Halioglobus japonicus: one gene and its partner. The main gene of each other region encodes a partner of the protein of the gene in region 2 in a complex. Links are inferred from orthologs where the notes say so. Each region holds a gene or a part of one and is shown on either strand. Other genes may lie near its edges.

Region 1 (7,575 bases), 1.7 Mb from region 2 along the record:
GGTGACCACCTCATAGATTACCGTGGGCGCAGTCGTAATCAGATCAAGATCGTACTCGCGCTCCAGGCGCTCCTGGATAATTTCCATGTGCAGCATGCCCAGGAAACCACAGCGAAAACCAAAGCCAAGGGCGTCAGAGCTCTCCGGCTCATAGAACAGCGAGGCATCGTTGAGCGTGAGCTTGCCCAGCGCATCGCGGAAATCCTCGTAGTCATCAGAGGAAATCGTAAAGATGCCCGCGTATACCTGGGGCTTGACCTGTTGGAAACCGGGCAGCGCAGGCACATCCTGCTGCTTTTCGTGCACCAGCGTATCGCCCACAGGCGCGCCGTGAATATCCTTGATGCCAGCCACAACAAAGCCCACTTCGCCGGCCATCAGGCAATCTTTCTCGTGCCGCTTGGGCGTAAAAATGCCGACGCTGTCCACCTGATGCGCCTTGCCCTGGCTCTTGGCCACAATTTTGTCGCGCTTACGCAGCACCCCCTGCTTCACACGCACCAGCGAGACAACGCCCAGATAATTATCGAACCATGAGTCGATAATCAGCGCCTGTAACGGTGCATCGCGATCGCCCTCGGGCGGGGAAATTTCCTCAACCAGATATTCCAGCGCATCCTCGATACCCATACCTGATTTCGCCGATACGGGCACAGCGTTGGTGGAATCGATGCCGATAATTTCCTCGATCTCGATCTTCACCCGGTCAGGGTCGGCCTGTGGCAGGTCCATTTTGTTGAGAATGGGCAGCACTTCCAGCCCCTGCTCGATGGCGGTGTAGCAGTTGGCAACCGACTGGGCTTCAACCCCCTGCCCGGCATCTACCACTAACAGAGCACCCTCACAGGCCGCAAGAGAACGTGACACTTCGTAGGAAAAGTCCACGTGGCCCGGGGTATCAATGAAATTGAGCTGGTAGGTCTCGCCATTCCTGGCCTTGTAATCCAGGGTGACACTCTGTGCCTTGATCGTGATACCGCGCTCGCGCTCGATATCCATGGAATCGAGCACCTGCTGCTCCATCTCACGATCGGACAGACCACCGCAGGCCTGGATAAAGCGGTCAGCCAGCGTCGATTTGCCGTGATCGATATGGGCAATGATGGAGAAATTTCGGATGTGTTGGAGGTCGCTCACGCAATCGGGCCTGACAAGGTTACAGGGCGGCCGGAACAGGTCGCCCAAAAAACGCGCGATTGTACCTCAAGCGGCCCCCCGCCGCTATTGCTCGAGGCGTAATCCAATAAACAGCGGCGTGCCGCGACGGGTCAGTCGCAGGGGCACGGAAGCGCCTGCTTCCAGGCCCTCGACAGCGCTGGCGAAGGCATCCAGGCTCTTCACCGGCGTATTACCGATCAAGGTAATCACATCGCCCGGGCGCACGCCCGCCTCGGCTGCCGGCGAACCGGGCACAACCTCATGGACCACGACACCGCCACTGAGGCTCCAGCGCTCCAGCATCTCGTTATCCGCTTCGACGACAACGACGCCGATCCGCCCCCCTCATCGCCCTCTGCACCGCCGCTGGCCAGCGCATAGCTGTCATCGGCAGCGAGACCGCCGACCTCTACCTTCAGGGTCCGACGCTTGCGATCGCGGACGATTTCCGTGCTCACCCGGGCGCCCGGGGCGATCAGACCCACCACATGCGGCAGGTCGGAGGAAGTGGGTATATCCTTGCCATCGAACGTTACAATCACATCGCCCTCGCGCAGACCCGCCTCATCCGCGGGACCATCCTCGGCCACCTGGACTACCAGGGCACCGCGAGGCCGATCCAGTCCAAAGGACTCAGCCAGATTTTTGTCCACGTCCTGAATGGTCACGCCCAGCCAGCCGCGAGTCACCTTGCCATGCTCCTCAAGCTGAGACACAACGTTGCGCACCACACTGACAGGAATAGCGAAGGACAGACCGATCGAACCACCACTACGGGTGAATATCTGGGAATTCACACCCACGACCTCACCTTCGAGGTTAAACAGCGGGCCACCCGAATTACCGGGGTTAATGGCCACATCGGTCTGGATAAAGGGCACATAATTCTCGCCATTTTCGGTAGGCAGGCTGCGGCCCTTGGCACTGACGATACCGGCAGTCACTGAGTAATCGAGCCCGAATGGCGAACCGATGGCCAGCACCCATTCGCCCACTTGCAACTCGCCTGCGTCGGCGAACTCGAGTACGGGCAGTTTCTCAGCATCGATACGCAGTAATGCGAGGTCGCTGCGCGGATCTGTACCGACAATCTCGGCTTCGAACTCGCGGCGATCGCTCATCCGCACCAGTACCTTGTCGGCACCGGACACCACGTGGTCATTGGTCACAATCAGGCCATCCGCGTCGATAATGAAACCTGATCCCATACCCATGCGGGGGCGCTGGGGCGCGCCATCGCCGCGGAACTCGAAAAAGCGGCGCAGATATTCAGGCACTTCCTGGGGCCCCTGCCCCTGCGGGGGGCCGCTTGCCTCAACAATGATCTTGACCACAGCGGGAGAACTCTCGCCCACGATCTCGGTAAAATCAGGTAGTCCGGCTGCGCGCACCTGGGCAGCAAACAGCAGCCCGGCCGCAATCACCAAAAGCAGAGTGTTTTTAATGGATACCTTCATAGTTACCTCGTGACAACGAAAAGTCAGCCCAGGCGCAGAGCCTGGGAAGAACTGCTTAGAACCTCTTCCAGCACCGGCTGGAAACTGGCGTCCTGACGATGGCGATGGGCGTGCAACCGCACCAGGCCAACACCTGCGGCCAGGCCGGCAACAGCGCCAAGCGCTCCGCCAACATCGCCAGCGAATGCTGACCCCAGTGTAGCCAAGGCCAGCATGCCGAGCACCGGCACCATATAGACAATTATTGAACCGCGCAGTATCACTTCCTCGGGAATGCTGATGCGAACCTCGTCATCCACTGCGCACTGGCGGGGGTGTACCTTGCCGGGCAAGGCGCGAATCAGAGAGCGCTGCCCCTCGGAAATCCGGTTCATCACACCGTGGCCACAACCACTTTTTGCCGCGCAGCTGCCACAGGTTGTCTTGCGAATGGTTTCGACCCAGACGCTGTCGTCTTCAACGGCTACCACGCGGCCCGTTTCAAACAGCATATCAGCGCTCCCAGGCCACCGAATCGGCGACCATGCGCGCCGTATTCACTGGCACTTCACCGATGACGGTCAACAACACGGGCTGGCCGGAAATCTTCACACCACGGGTATAGGAGGTGCTACTGCCCTTGCGCACCACGCCCTCGCCGGGACGAATCTCGCGATCGAGCTCTTCGATAAACACCGAGAATACCGTCAGGCCGTCGGTAAAGGTCTTGCGGCCGCGCGGTGACCCGGCGAGATCAGTCGATGTAAAGCCCGCCGGCAACCAGCCCACCTTCCAGCCATGGCTATCGGCGATTGCTGTGGGTTCGGGCACCGTGCGGGCTGCCGTGGCAGCCGGCATCGCGGCAGCAGCCACAGCATCGATAGCGACAGATTCCTCGATGGTCAGGCTTGCGAACTGAAATTTCTCCAGTACGGTATTGCCGTGACCAATCGTGGCGGACTTCAGTAACAGACCGGTTTCCCGGTCAAGTTCCATAATGTGGCCGTAGCGGTACATATCGCGAGGCGCCACGGCGATACGGACAGACTTACGCCCTGCCACGCGATCGCCTTCGGTGACGGTTAGCTTGTAATTGACGGCAATGCCGCACTTGTCACCCTCGAGGCGCAGTAATTTCTGTCCGGGGTGCACAGCATCCAATGGGTTATGCTTGCGCGTGACCTCTGCCCCTTGCCCGGTGAGCTGGGTCATGCGATCGGAAATGGCCTCACCGTCAACGGTGTGGGATACCTGGACGACCTGCATATCCTCATTGTCACGCTGCAGGGTAACCACACCCTGATAACTGACCTGATCGGAACTGCGGGACATTTTGTCCAGCCATTGAATGGCCGCCGGATTGACGTCTGCGCAATCATCGGCGGATAGCACTGGCGCGGCGACAAACGCCAGGGCCAGTGCCGCGAGTCGGGGCAAGCGGGCTGCGCTCATACTATTTGCGAATCTTCTCTACCCGGGCGAAAGGCATCAGACCCTGCGGACTGTTAAGCGCAGCCTGTTCGGCATGCTCCTGCATGTACATTTCCATACGCTGGCGGGCCAGTTCCTTGTACGCGGTTTTCCCCGCTGGCTGCAGCGAGGGTACGGCTTGGTTGCCGTAGCTGGCCTGGACCGCAGTGGCACCCATGGTATTCACAAGGCCCACGGGCGACGAACCTACCGTGGCCACCGACTGGCTGCCATAGGGGTCGTCAGCGGAGCTGATCTGGGCCAACTGCTGACCGCCCAGCACCACCGTGGCCGCCACAGACGCGGCAACCGCAAAGCTGGCGAATGGCCGACCAATGCGCTGGCGCAGGCTCGGTGCAGCCTCGCTCTCGTTGATGGCGGTGCGCACCCGCGCCGAAATATCGAGCTTGAGATCACCGACGCCCTGCCCTGTCATCACCGAGCGGGTGGCGTGATAGCGCAGCCATGTCTGGCGCAATTCGCCGTCGTCTTCAATCTGCTTAAGTACCCGCTGCAACTCGAGCTCATTGGCCTCGTCGTCCATCAGGGCAGAGAGCGATTCCCGCATTTTGTCACTCATGTGTGTTGTCCTCGCGTCGTTACGCGTCTATCGGGGAGTATCAGCATTCAATGCTGACCCTCCAGTTGTTCTTTCACCTTGGTGTCGATCGCTTCACGAGCACGGAAAATCCGCGATCTGACCGTTCCCACCGGGCATTCCATGATGTCGGCGATGTCCTCATAACTGAGACCATCAAATTCACGTAAAGTTACCGCAGAACGCAAATCATCTGGCAGATCGGCTATCGCGGCATCCACCACGGCCTTCAGCTCAGCGCCAAACAGGGCGGTTTCGGGGGTCTCGATATCCCGCAGGGCACCGCCGCCCTCGTAATACTCGGCATCTTCTACTTCCACGTCGGAGCCCGGTGGCCTGCGAGAGCGCGACACCAGATGGTTCTTGGCCGTGTTTACCGCAATCCGGTACAACCAGGTATAGAACTGGCTGTCGCCCCGGAACTTGGGCAGCGCCCGATAAGCCTTGATAAAGGCTTCCTGGGCCACGTCCTGCACCTCATCAGCATCGTGCACATAACGGCCAATCAGGCTCATGATCTTGTGCTGGTACTTGAGCACCAGCAGATCGAAGGCCCGTTGGTCCCCTTTCTGCACTCTCGCGACAAGCTGCTGGTCCGTCTCGGCGGCCGTCACTCCCCTGTCCCCTCCGTGGTCATGGCAAAACCGCCCTGACAATAATATTTCTGTAGTGTACCCGCGTAGACCGTCTTCGCGGGCATAAGTTCAGCCCGGTACAATGCTGGGCACCTGTATGAAACTGTTTGCATCGAAAAGTTCCCCTGCGGGAATTCCTTATTACACCGGAGGTCGTATATACTCGCAGCCGGCCGTGCCCAACCCGGCTAAGTTGTTGAGGCACATCATATATTTCGCATTCCGAGGCAGCAAGCGAGCGCGCCATGCCCACCACTCACAAGCACGACGTCCTGGTTATTGGTAGCGGTGCCGCAGGCCTGAGCCTGGCCTTGCACCTGCCAGCAGACTGCCGCGTGGCACTCCTGTCGAAGGCCGACCTGAATCAGGGCTCGACCTACTGGGCTCAGGGTGGCATGGCGGCCGTGCTGCACGACCGGGATACGGTCGATTCCCACGTGGAAGACACGCTGGCGGCCGGCGCCGGTCTGTGCGACCGCGAGGCGGTAGAGTTTACCGTGCGCAACTCCCGGCGCTGCACCGAATGGCTGGTCGAACAAGGGGTCGACTTCGATTTGCGCCAGGACCAGGCCGACGCCGATGACCGTGAATTCCACCTCACGATGGAGGGTGGCCACAGTCATCGGCGGATTATCCATGCGGCGGACCGCACCGGCAGGGCCATATCCGAGGTACTGACTGAGCAGGCCCTGGCCGCCGACAATATCGAAGTTTTCACCCATCGCGTGGCCGTCGACCTGATTCGCCACGAGGATCGCTGCCAGGGCGCCTACATTCTCAACCGCAATACCGGGCACGTGGAGCTGTTTCAGGCCAAGGCGGTGGTTCTGGCCACCGGCGGGGCCAGCAAAGCCTACCTCTATACCAGCAACCCCGACGGCGCCAGCGGCGACGGCATTGCGATGGCCTGGCGCGCCGGCTGCCGGGTCGCCAATATGGAATTCAACCAGTTCCACCCGACCTGTCTTTACCACCCCAAGGCCAAGTCATTCCTGGTCACTGAGGCCCTGCGTGGCGAAGGCGCCCACCTGTTGCTGCCCGACGGCAAACGCTTCATGGACCGCTTCGACCCACGCGGTGAACTGGCCCCCGGGATATTGTCGCCCGCGCCATCGACCACGAAATGAAACGCCTCGGTGCCGACTGCGTGTTTCTGGATATCTCCCACAAGCCACGCGACTTCCTCGAAGCCCACTTTCCTACTGTGATGAGCCGCTGCCGTGAATTCGGTATCGACATTGCGGAAGAGCCGATTCCGGTGGTGCCCGCTGCCCACTACACCTGTGGCGGGATCATCGTCGACACCGCGGGGCGCACCGACCTAGAGGGCTTGTACGCCATCGGTGAAGCCTCATCCACGGGCCTGCATGGCGCCAATCGAATGGCGTCAAACTCGCTGCTGGAGTGCATTGTTTACGCGGAGTCGGCCGCTCATGATATCGCTGCGTTATTGCCCGAGCTCCCCTCTCCGGCCCCGGCGCGCGGCTGGGATGAAAGCCAGGTCACCGATTCAGACGAGGACGTGGTTATCTCCCACAACTGGGATGAGCTGCGTCGCTTTATGTGGGACTACGTAGGGATTGTGCGCACGGACAAACGACTGCAGCGGGCACTCCATCGTGTCCAGTTACTGCAGTCTGAGATTGCCGAATACTACGGCAACTACAAGGTGGGCAACGATTTACTGGAACTGCGTAACCTGGCAATGGTGGCCGAACTAATGATTCGCTGTGCCATTGAGCGCAAGGAAAGTCGCGGACTGCACTACACCCTCGACTACCCGGAGCAGCTACCAGAGGCACACGACACAATCCTGCGACCGCTAAACTCCCCGCTCCAGGGTTAACCTGACGCGCAATCTGCGCCGGACCTCGTGGGGCACAGCATCCGCCAGAATCCACACCGGGTAGCGAACACCCCGCATATCACGCAGGGACAGGTATATACCCCCAGGGCCCATCCTTGAAGCGCGCTCCAACTGCACCGGCTCATTGCCGTTGCCGCGATCCAACGTCCACCCGCCCCCGTGCCACCCCAGCTGCCAGCCTACCCAGGGCTGGGCCACCAGTTGCGGCGACCACAGACCTATGAACAGCGCACATAACGCCGCCAGCTCAATATGGCCGGCCGCGCCCACCAGCACGCACGCAGCCAGACAGGCTACACAGTGTATAAGCTGACAGGCCCGATATCGCGGCGAATCAGCGATGCTCAGGCGGAGTGTGGGCGAAGTTGAGAATCTGTTGGACAATCGCTGCGTGCTCCGGGTCTTCTGGCT
Region 2 (7,643 bases):
CGCCAATACCTCTATCGCCCGCTGCCCCATGTCGCCGAGATTACCGATGGGTGTTGCAACAATATACAACCCGGTGTCCACAAATACCCCTTATACTATCGCGTGCCGCCGCACTCTGTGGCAGGCTTGCCAGAATTCAATCGGTGCAGCATAGCATGAGAGCAACTCAATCCCCCCGTTGGCGTCGTTGTAAAACCGGACTCGGTGCCGCCCTGTCCGCGCTGTTGATCGCGTGCGCCGGCCCGCAGCCGCAAGAGACTTCCACGACGGCCGAACCCACCATTGAGATAACGCCCGGCATGAAGGAACTGAACATGCCCCCAGCGCTTTCGATGCTGAGTTTCGTGTAGCGGAGGCGGCGCTGGCCCGCCGCGAGTGGATGGTCGCAGAAACTACACTCGCCCCGCTGTCGGAAGAACCGCTGGGCACAAACGACAAGGCACTCTGGGACTATCTCGAGGCGCGCATAGCGCACATGCGCGGCGAAGAGGACCGGGCACTTTCGCTGCTGAACCAAGCGGCCTCCCCCGGCGTGCACCCCGCTATTACCTATCGTGTCTACAACTTCCGCCGCCACTTACTCGACCTGCAGCGCGACCACCTCAACAGCGCCCAACTGGGCGCCCAGTTAATCGCCATCGCGCCCAGCGCCGACCAGCCCGCCCTGAAACGCAGTGTCTGGCACGACTTGATGCGCGTGAAAGCAACGGACATTGAACAAGCGGCCGCCGCCAGCACCGAGACCGAATGGCGCGGATGGCTGGCCCTGGCAGCGATTGCCAACCAGGATCCCACCCACATCGCCAGCGAACTGCCGCAGTGGCAATCCACCTACCCCGCCCATCCCGCGGGTTCGCCGCTGCCCGGCGGACTGCAATACCTGCAGGGCACACCCGCCGCACCTTCACAGGTAGCACTGATGCTCCCGCTGTCCGGGCGTCTCGCCCCTGCAGGAAAAGCCGTTCGGGACGGCTATCTGGCGAGCTATTTCACGGCGCGCAAGGGCAATGCCGCGCCCTACGAGGTGCGGATTATTGACAGTAACCGGTACGCGACGATCTCCGAAGCCTATCAGGCCGCCGTCACTGGCGGCGCCGGCATGGTGGTCGGCCCACTGAGCAAAAACGCGGTCGCCGAACTTGCTCTGTCACCCTCGCGTCCCGTTCCCGTACTGGCTCTCAACCAGATGGACGGCGCCCTGCCACCGGGCGATAGCGCCCTGATCCAGTTCGCCCTGGCGCCCGAGGACGAGGCAGCCCAAATCGCCGAGGTGGCATTTGGCGATGCCGCCCGCCGCGCGTTACTACTGCGTCCGGCCGGGGCATGGGGCGACAAAATGGAGCAGGCCCTGCGCGAGCGCTGGCAGACACTGGGGGCAGCTTTAGCAGTGCCATTGCATACACCGGCCAGGACGATTATTCCGCCAGCATCAAGAACGGCCTGGGCATCGCCAGCAGCGAGGCCCGTCGACGCCAGATCCGTGACATGCTCGCAGAACCGGTGGAATTTACCCCGCGCCGCCGCGAGGATGTCGACGCCATCTTCCTGCTGGCACGCAATGCCGCAGAAGCCCGCTCGCTTAAACCGTTGCTGGCCTTTCACTACGCTGGCGCACTGCCGGTTTACGCCACATCGAGCGTCTACCACGGCAGCCCCGACGAACGCGACCGGGACCTCAACGGCCTGAACCTGGTCGAACTCCCCTGGTTACTGGGCTCAAGTCCTGCGCTTCAGGCAGGGCTGGCAGACGGCGGCAACAACGCCTACCCCCGCCTGAACGCACTGGGTGTGGATGCTTATCTGTTGCAATCAAGATTCCTGCAACTCCAGGCTGGCCCTGATCTGCTAATTCGCGGCAACACGGGCCTGCTCAGCCTCAACCCGCAGCTACAGATTGAACGCGAGCTGGTGCCGGCTGAATTTGATAGAGGCAGGGTGACACCGCGCTGACTAGAATCCCCTTGAGATGAAATCTCTCGGGACAGTTACGAACAATGGGCAGCCCACTGGCTAGAGCAAAAGGGCTTGCAGATAGTGAGCAGAAACTATCGCTGCAAGCTGGGCGAAATCGACCTCATAGCATGTGACCGCGGCCAGCTGGTCTTTGTTGAAGTCCGTGCACGCAGCATCTCACGTTACGCCCGCGCCCCCGAGTCGGTCGATCAGCGAAAGCAAGACAAGCTGCGCAGAACCGCTCTCCACTACCTACTGCAACGCTATCAAACCACTGCCGTGCACTGCAGATTTGACGTGGTTGCCATTGAGCCGCGACAATCCCCCGACAACCCCGCCGTTCGCTGGATTCGTTCGGCCTTCTAAAACGCGGCACCAATCGCAGAGAAAGAGAACCCGTGGACCACTACCAGATCATTGCTGAACGCTTTCAGGGCACACTCGAGAGCGCCGCCATGTCGGTGGATCAGCTCGCCGACCCCATCGCCAGTGCCGCCGAACTATCGACCCAGGCGCTGCTGCAGGACCGCAAAATTATCAGCTGTGGCAGCGGCGTGGACGCCGCCCTCGCCCAGCTGCTCTGCACCAGCCTGCTCTACAGCGTCGGCGAAGAGCGCCCGGCACTACCTGCGCTGAACATCTGTACCGACAACAGCATCCCCGGAAGCATTCCTGCCGCAGGGCGATTCAGCCACAGCTTGCGTGCCCTGGGACAGGAAGGCGACGTACTGCTTGCCATCAGCAGCAGCCTCGATCCGGACCCAGCCATACTAGAGGCACTGCGCTGCGCCAACGATCGCGGCATGACCAGCCTGACACTGTGCGCTGGCGCCGCTCTGGCCGATGCGCACTTTTCCATTGCGGTGAACGGAACCTGCCGGCGCACCGTGGTCGAATTACACACCATGGTGCTACAGACACTTTGCCAACTCATTGAAGCTAATTTATTCGGAATCGGACACTCATGACCCAACGCCTGCTGCAATGCCTCTTCCTGTCCTCGCTGCTAAGCCTAGCCGGTTGCGGCCACATGCTAGCTTCTATGGAATCCAACACCATCGAGGAGGATCAGGGCGAGCGCACCTGGGGCCGCCTGATTGAAGACGACAGCATAGAGACCAAAGCCAGGGTGAATATCCACGCCGCCGATGAAGCCTTTGACAATGCCCACCTGAACATCGTCAGCTACAACGGTTACGTTTTGCTGGTCGGCCAGGTCGCCTCCGAGGCACTCAAGAGCAAGGCAACGGATGTGGTCCGCGAGATTCGCGGTGTGCGACGCATCTACAATGAATTAGAAATTTCGGCGCCCAGTTCAGGCATGACCCGCACGTCAGACACCTGGATAACGACTAAAGTGAAATCGTTCCTGCTGGGCAATACCGATATCCAGGGGAACCGCGTCAAGGTGGTGACCGAGAACGGCGTGGTTTATCTTATGGGTCTGGCCACCCGCGAAGAAGCCGAGCGCATTGCGGCAGAGGCATCCGATATTGGTGGCGTGCAGAAAGTGGTAAAACTGTTTGAGCTCATCGATTAAGCGTCGCCGGCACGCCCCGTCGCAGGGCGTGCTTACTTGACGATTTTCAGCGAGGGGCGCCCCTCGGGCTTACCGGAGGGTTCCGGTGGTGTGTCTTCGGGCGGTGTGGGATCGTCTTCCGGCGGATCTTCCGGCTCAAACACCATACCCTGGCCGTTCTCTCGAGCGTAGATACCCACCACAGCCGTCACCGGCACATAGACATCGGTAGCCACACCCCCGAAGCGACCATTAAAGACCACGGCATCATTGCTCATGTCTAGGTCCATCACCGCTGTCGGCGATATATTGAGAACAATCTGACCGTCCTTAACATACTGCTCGGGCACCGAAACATCCTCCATGGTGGCATCGACGAGAATATAGGGCGTGCAGCTATTGTCCACGATCCACTCGTAGAGTGCGCGCATGATGTAGGGGCGACTAGGTGTCATCCTGGCGTGATATCGAGCAGAGACTGGCGCTCCCTCAGGAGCGCATTTCCCGTTCCTGCTCGGAAAGGCTTTCCTGGAAGGACTCGCGATTGAACAGTGCATCCATATAGGTAAACAGCGGCTTGGTCTGCTTGGTATTGCGGATATCCACACCCAGGGAAGGCAGGCGCCACAAAATGGGGGCAATGCAGCAATCCACCAGGGTGAACTCTTCGCTCATGAAGAAGGGCTTCTCGGCAAAAATCGGCGCAATAGCGGTGATGCTTTCCTTCAGTTCCTTGGTGGACTTCTTGATCACATTTTCACTGCGGGTGTGCTGGATAGCATCCACCAGCGCGCACCAGTCTTTTTCGATGCGGTGAATCAGCAGACGGCTCTCGGCGCGAGCCACCGGGTACACCGGCAACAGCGGCGGGTGCGGGAAGCGCTCGTCCAGGTATTCCATCATCACTTTGGATTCGTACAACACCAGGTCGCGATCCAGCAGCGTCGGCAGGCTGTTGTAGGGGTTCAGTTCGGACAGCTCCGCAGGGGGGTGTGCCGAGTCGGATTCAATCAGGTCCACGGTCACGCCTTTCTCCGCCAGGACAATGCGTACCCGGTGGCTGTAGTGACTGGTGGGGTCCGAGAAAAAGGTCATTGAAGACCGCTTTGCCACAACACCCATGGAAAATTCCTCTTTAAATAAGCTAGAAACAAAAACGCAGCGTGGCATCCCGCCACGCTGCTGCAGTGCGATTGCTCAGGATCAGTGTACGTCTTTCCAGTATTCGCGGTTGAGCAACCAGGCGAAGACAAAGAACAGTACGATGAATAGCAGTACAAAGACGCCGGTGCGCTTGCGCTCCATTGCCATTGGCTCGGCTGTATAAGCCAGGAAATTCACCAGGTCGTAAATGGCCGCATCGAACTCTTCTGGCGTCGATGTGCCAGGCTCAGCGATGGACCAGGAGCCACAGGGATCCTCGAGAATATTCTCGCCTGTGAGCGGATCGCGCTTAATGCCGCCGTTGCTGGCCTTGACCGGCCCCATGGCACACTCCTGCATGCCCTGCATTTCAAGCATGACGTGGGGCATACCCACATCCTTGAATACGCGGTTGTTGACGCCATAGGGGCGGCTGTCATCCCGGTAGAAATTACGCAGGTAAGTGTACAGCCACTCCGGGCCCGTACGGCTTACCGAAGAGCGCGCACGTGCCACAAGCGTCAGATCCGGCGGGGTCGCACCAAACCAGACCTTGGCGGTGCCGTCGTCCATGGCATTTTCCATCAGATCGCCGATTTTGTTGGCGGGATCGAACATCAGGTTCGCTTCCATCAGGTCAGCGGGAATGCCCAGATCGTCAGCTACACGGTTGTAACGCGAGTACTGCAGAGAGTGACAGCCCATGCAGTAGTTCATGTACAGCTTGGCGCCATTTTGCAGGGAAGCTTTGTCCTCCAGATCGACGACAAACTCATCACATTCGATCTCGCCACAGTTAAAAGCGGATTCGGCACCCACGGCCTTGAGCGGCAGAATTGTCAACGCCATAATCAGCGCCAGACCGCCCATGCTGCCCCAGAAGCCAATACCGCCATCGGTAGTAATACGCTCGGGCACAGGCTTGGTCTTGTCCATAGACGACCAGATCGGCATCAGCAGGAAGAACGCGAAGTAGAACACCGAGCAAATCTGCGCCAGGACAGTACGACCATCGGTCACTGAACGAACGCCGAGAACGCCCAGGATCAAGAAACAAGCCACAAACAACACCAGCATCACTTTGGTGATGTTGCCGCGGTAGCGCCAGGAGCGTACCGGGCTGCGGTCTAGCCAGGGCAGCAGGAAAGGAATAGCGACTGAAGCAGCAAACGCCACGAAGCCCCAGAACTTGTCCGGTACTGCACGCAGCACCGAGTAGAACGGAGTGAAATACCAGACCGGGGCAATGTGCTCCGGCGTCTTAAGACCATTGGCCTCCTCAAAGTTCGCGAATTCGAGGAAGAAACCACCCATTTCCGGCAGGAAGAACATCACCGCACAGAAAATGAACAGGAACACCGCAATCGCCTGCAGATCGTGAACGGTGTAGTAGGGGTGGAAGGCAACGCCGTCCAGAGGCACACCATTTTCGTCTTTGTGCTTCTTGATATCCACACCATCGGGATTGTTGGAACCCACCTCATGCAGCGCCAGCAGGTGCAGTACTACCAGGGCCAGTAGCACGATGGGCAACGCCACCACGTGCAGGGCGAAGAAGCGGTTCAGGGTAGCGCCGGAAATCAGGTAGTCACCGCGAATCCAGGTCACAATGTCTTCACCGACAACCGGGATCGCGCCAAACAGCGAGATAATAACCTGGGCTCCCCAGTAGGACATCTGGCCCCAGGGCAGCACATAACCCACGAAAGCCTCAGCCATCAGGACCACGAAGATCAGCATGCCGAAGATCCAGATCAGTTCGCGCGGCTTTTTATACGATCCGTATAACAGTGCGCGGAACATATGCAGGTACACCACCACAAAGAAGGCCGAGGCCCCGGTGGAGTGCATATAGCGCAGAATCCAGCCGTAATCGACATCGCGCATGATGTATTCGACAGAGGCGAACGCGTCTTCCGCGCTGGGGGTGTAGTTCATGGTCAGCCAGATACCGGTGAGCAGCTGGTTGACGAGTACCAACAGGGACAGGACCCCGAAGAAATACCAGAAATTAAAGTTTTTGGGCGCGTAGTATTTGCCCATGTGGGTGTCCCACGCGCGCATGATAGGCAGACGCTCATCAACCCAGTCACGCAATCCAACAAGCATATTGATCATCAGGCAGCCTCCGTATCCACGCCGATTACAAGGACGTTGTCACCCTCGAAGGAATACGGGGGAACCACAAGGTTGGCGGAAGCCGGTACGCCTGAATAGACGCGCCCCGCCAGGTCAAATTTGGAACCGTGACAAGGACAGAAGAAACCGCCCAGCCAGTCATCGCCGCCGAGATCGGCTGCGCCGACTTCAGGACGGAATTTGGGCGCACAGCCCAGGTGCGTGCACAGACCAACAACCACGAGAATTTCCGGACGCAATGAGCGATCAACACCGCCGATGTAGGCGGGCTGTTCGGAGATCTCGGACTGGGGATCCTTCAAAATGCCGTCGAGCTTAGGAAGGTCCGCGACCTGTTCGGGTGTCCGGTGCATGACATACACGGGCTTACCGCGCCACTCGACCACTACCATCTGGCCCGGCTCGAGCTTGCCGATGTCTGCCTTAACAGGCGCGCCGGCGGCTTTCGCCTTCGCTGACGGGTTCCAGGAACCCAGAAAAGGCACAGCTATGCCCACTGCGCCGGCAGCGCCCACCACACTGGTGGCAGCCGTCAGGAACTTTCTCCTGCCGGTGTTTACGCCATCACTACTCATGCTTTTCTCCCCTAGGTTTGACGCGGGCGGGCGTGGGAAATGTCGCCCCGAAATCCGCGCCTCACAAAATCGTGCAAATAGTACGGATTTTGGCCCTTTGTTACAAGGTAAGCGCCTTGATTCTTAAGCGTTTTACGGTGTGAATTGGCCCTAATCAATTATGCAATACGTGGGCATAAAAAAACGTCCACTCCCATCCGGGAGCGGACGTTTCGAATCCTGGCTCGGCCCGAATCCGGGCCGACAAGCGAATTAACGCTTGGAGAACTGAGGACGCTTACGCGCTTTGCGCAGACCGACCTTCTTACGCTCAA

The links.
Region 1: the proteins of BST95_RS17590 (region 2) and BST95_RS09690 are in contact, whole or in part, in a crystal structure (PDB 1YFN), measured with the Escherichia coli proteins. The link is inferred for Halioglobus japonicus from one-to-one orthologs.

What each region holds. Positions count from the first base shown.
Region 1 is NZ_CP019450.1:2,057,818-2,065,392, reverse strand. Bases 2,847-5,659 are described here. They hold BST95_RS09690 (sigma-E factor negative regulatory protein), read right to left. Parts: upstream 4,645-5,659; coding sequence 4,048-4,644; downstream 2,847-4,047. Other genes in these bases: rpoE (RNA polymerase sigma factor RpoE), read right to left, coding at 4,692-5,276; BST95_RS09695 (MucB/RseB C-terminal domain-containing protein), read right to left, coding at 3,108-4,046; BST95_RS09700 (SoxR reducing system RseC family protein), read right to left, coding at 2,847-3,106. Also shown: lepA (translation elongation factor 4), read right to left, coding at 1-1,137; more of BST95_RS09700, read right to left, coding at 2,639-2,846; BST95_RS09675 (protein YgfX), read right to left, coding at 7,120-7,440; BST95_RS09670 (FAD assembly factor SdhE), read right to left, coding at 7,499-7,575. UniProt on the Escherichia coli protein: An anti-sigma factor for extracytoplasmic function (ECF) sigma factor sigma-E (RpoE). ECF sigma factors are held in an inactive form by an anti-sigma factor until released by regulated intramembrane proteolysis (RIP).
Region 2 is NZ_CP019450.1:3,741,431-3,749,073, forward strand. Bases 2,227-5,107 are described here. They hold BST95_RS17590 (ClpXP protease specificity-enhancing factor), read right to left. Parts: upstream 3,928-5,107; coding sequence 3,526-3,927; downstream 2,227-3,525. Other genes in these bases: BST95_RS17575 (YraN family protein), read left to right, coding at 2,227-2,319; BST95_RS17580 (D-sedoheptulose-7-phosphate isomerase), read left to right, coding at 2,352-2,921; BST95_RS17585 (BON domain-containing protein), read left to right, coding at 2,918-3,493; BST95_RS17595 (glutathione S-transferase N-terminal domain-containing protein), read right to left, coding at 3,962-4,594; BST95_RS17600 (ubiquinol-cytochrome c reductase), read right to left, coding at 4,676-5,107. Also shown: rsmI (16S rRNA (cytidine(1402)-2'-O)-methyltransferase), read right to left, coding at 1-69; BST95_RS21060 (penicillin-binding protein activator), read left to right, coding at 1,324-1,950; more of BST95_RS17575, read left to right, coding at 1,972-2,226; more of BST95_RS17600, read right to left, coding at 5,108-6,733; petA (ubiquinol-cytochrome c reductase iron-sulfur subunit), read right to left, coding at 6,733-7,329; rpsI (30S ribosomal protein S9), read right to left, coding at 7,582-7,643. UniProt on the Escherichia coli protein: Enhances recognition of ssrA-tagged proteins by the ClpX-ClpP protease; the ssrA degradation tag (AANDENYALAA) is added trans-translationally to proteins that are stalled on the ribosome, freeing the ribosome and targeting stalled peptides for degradation.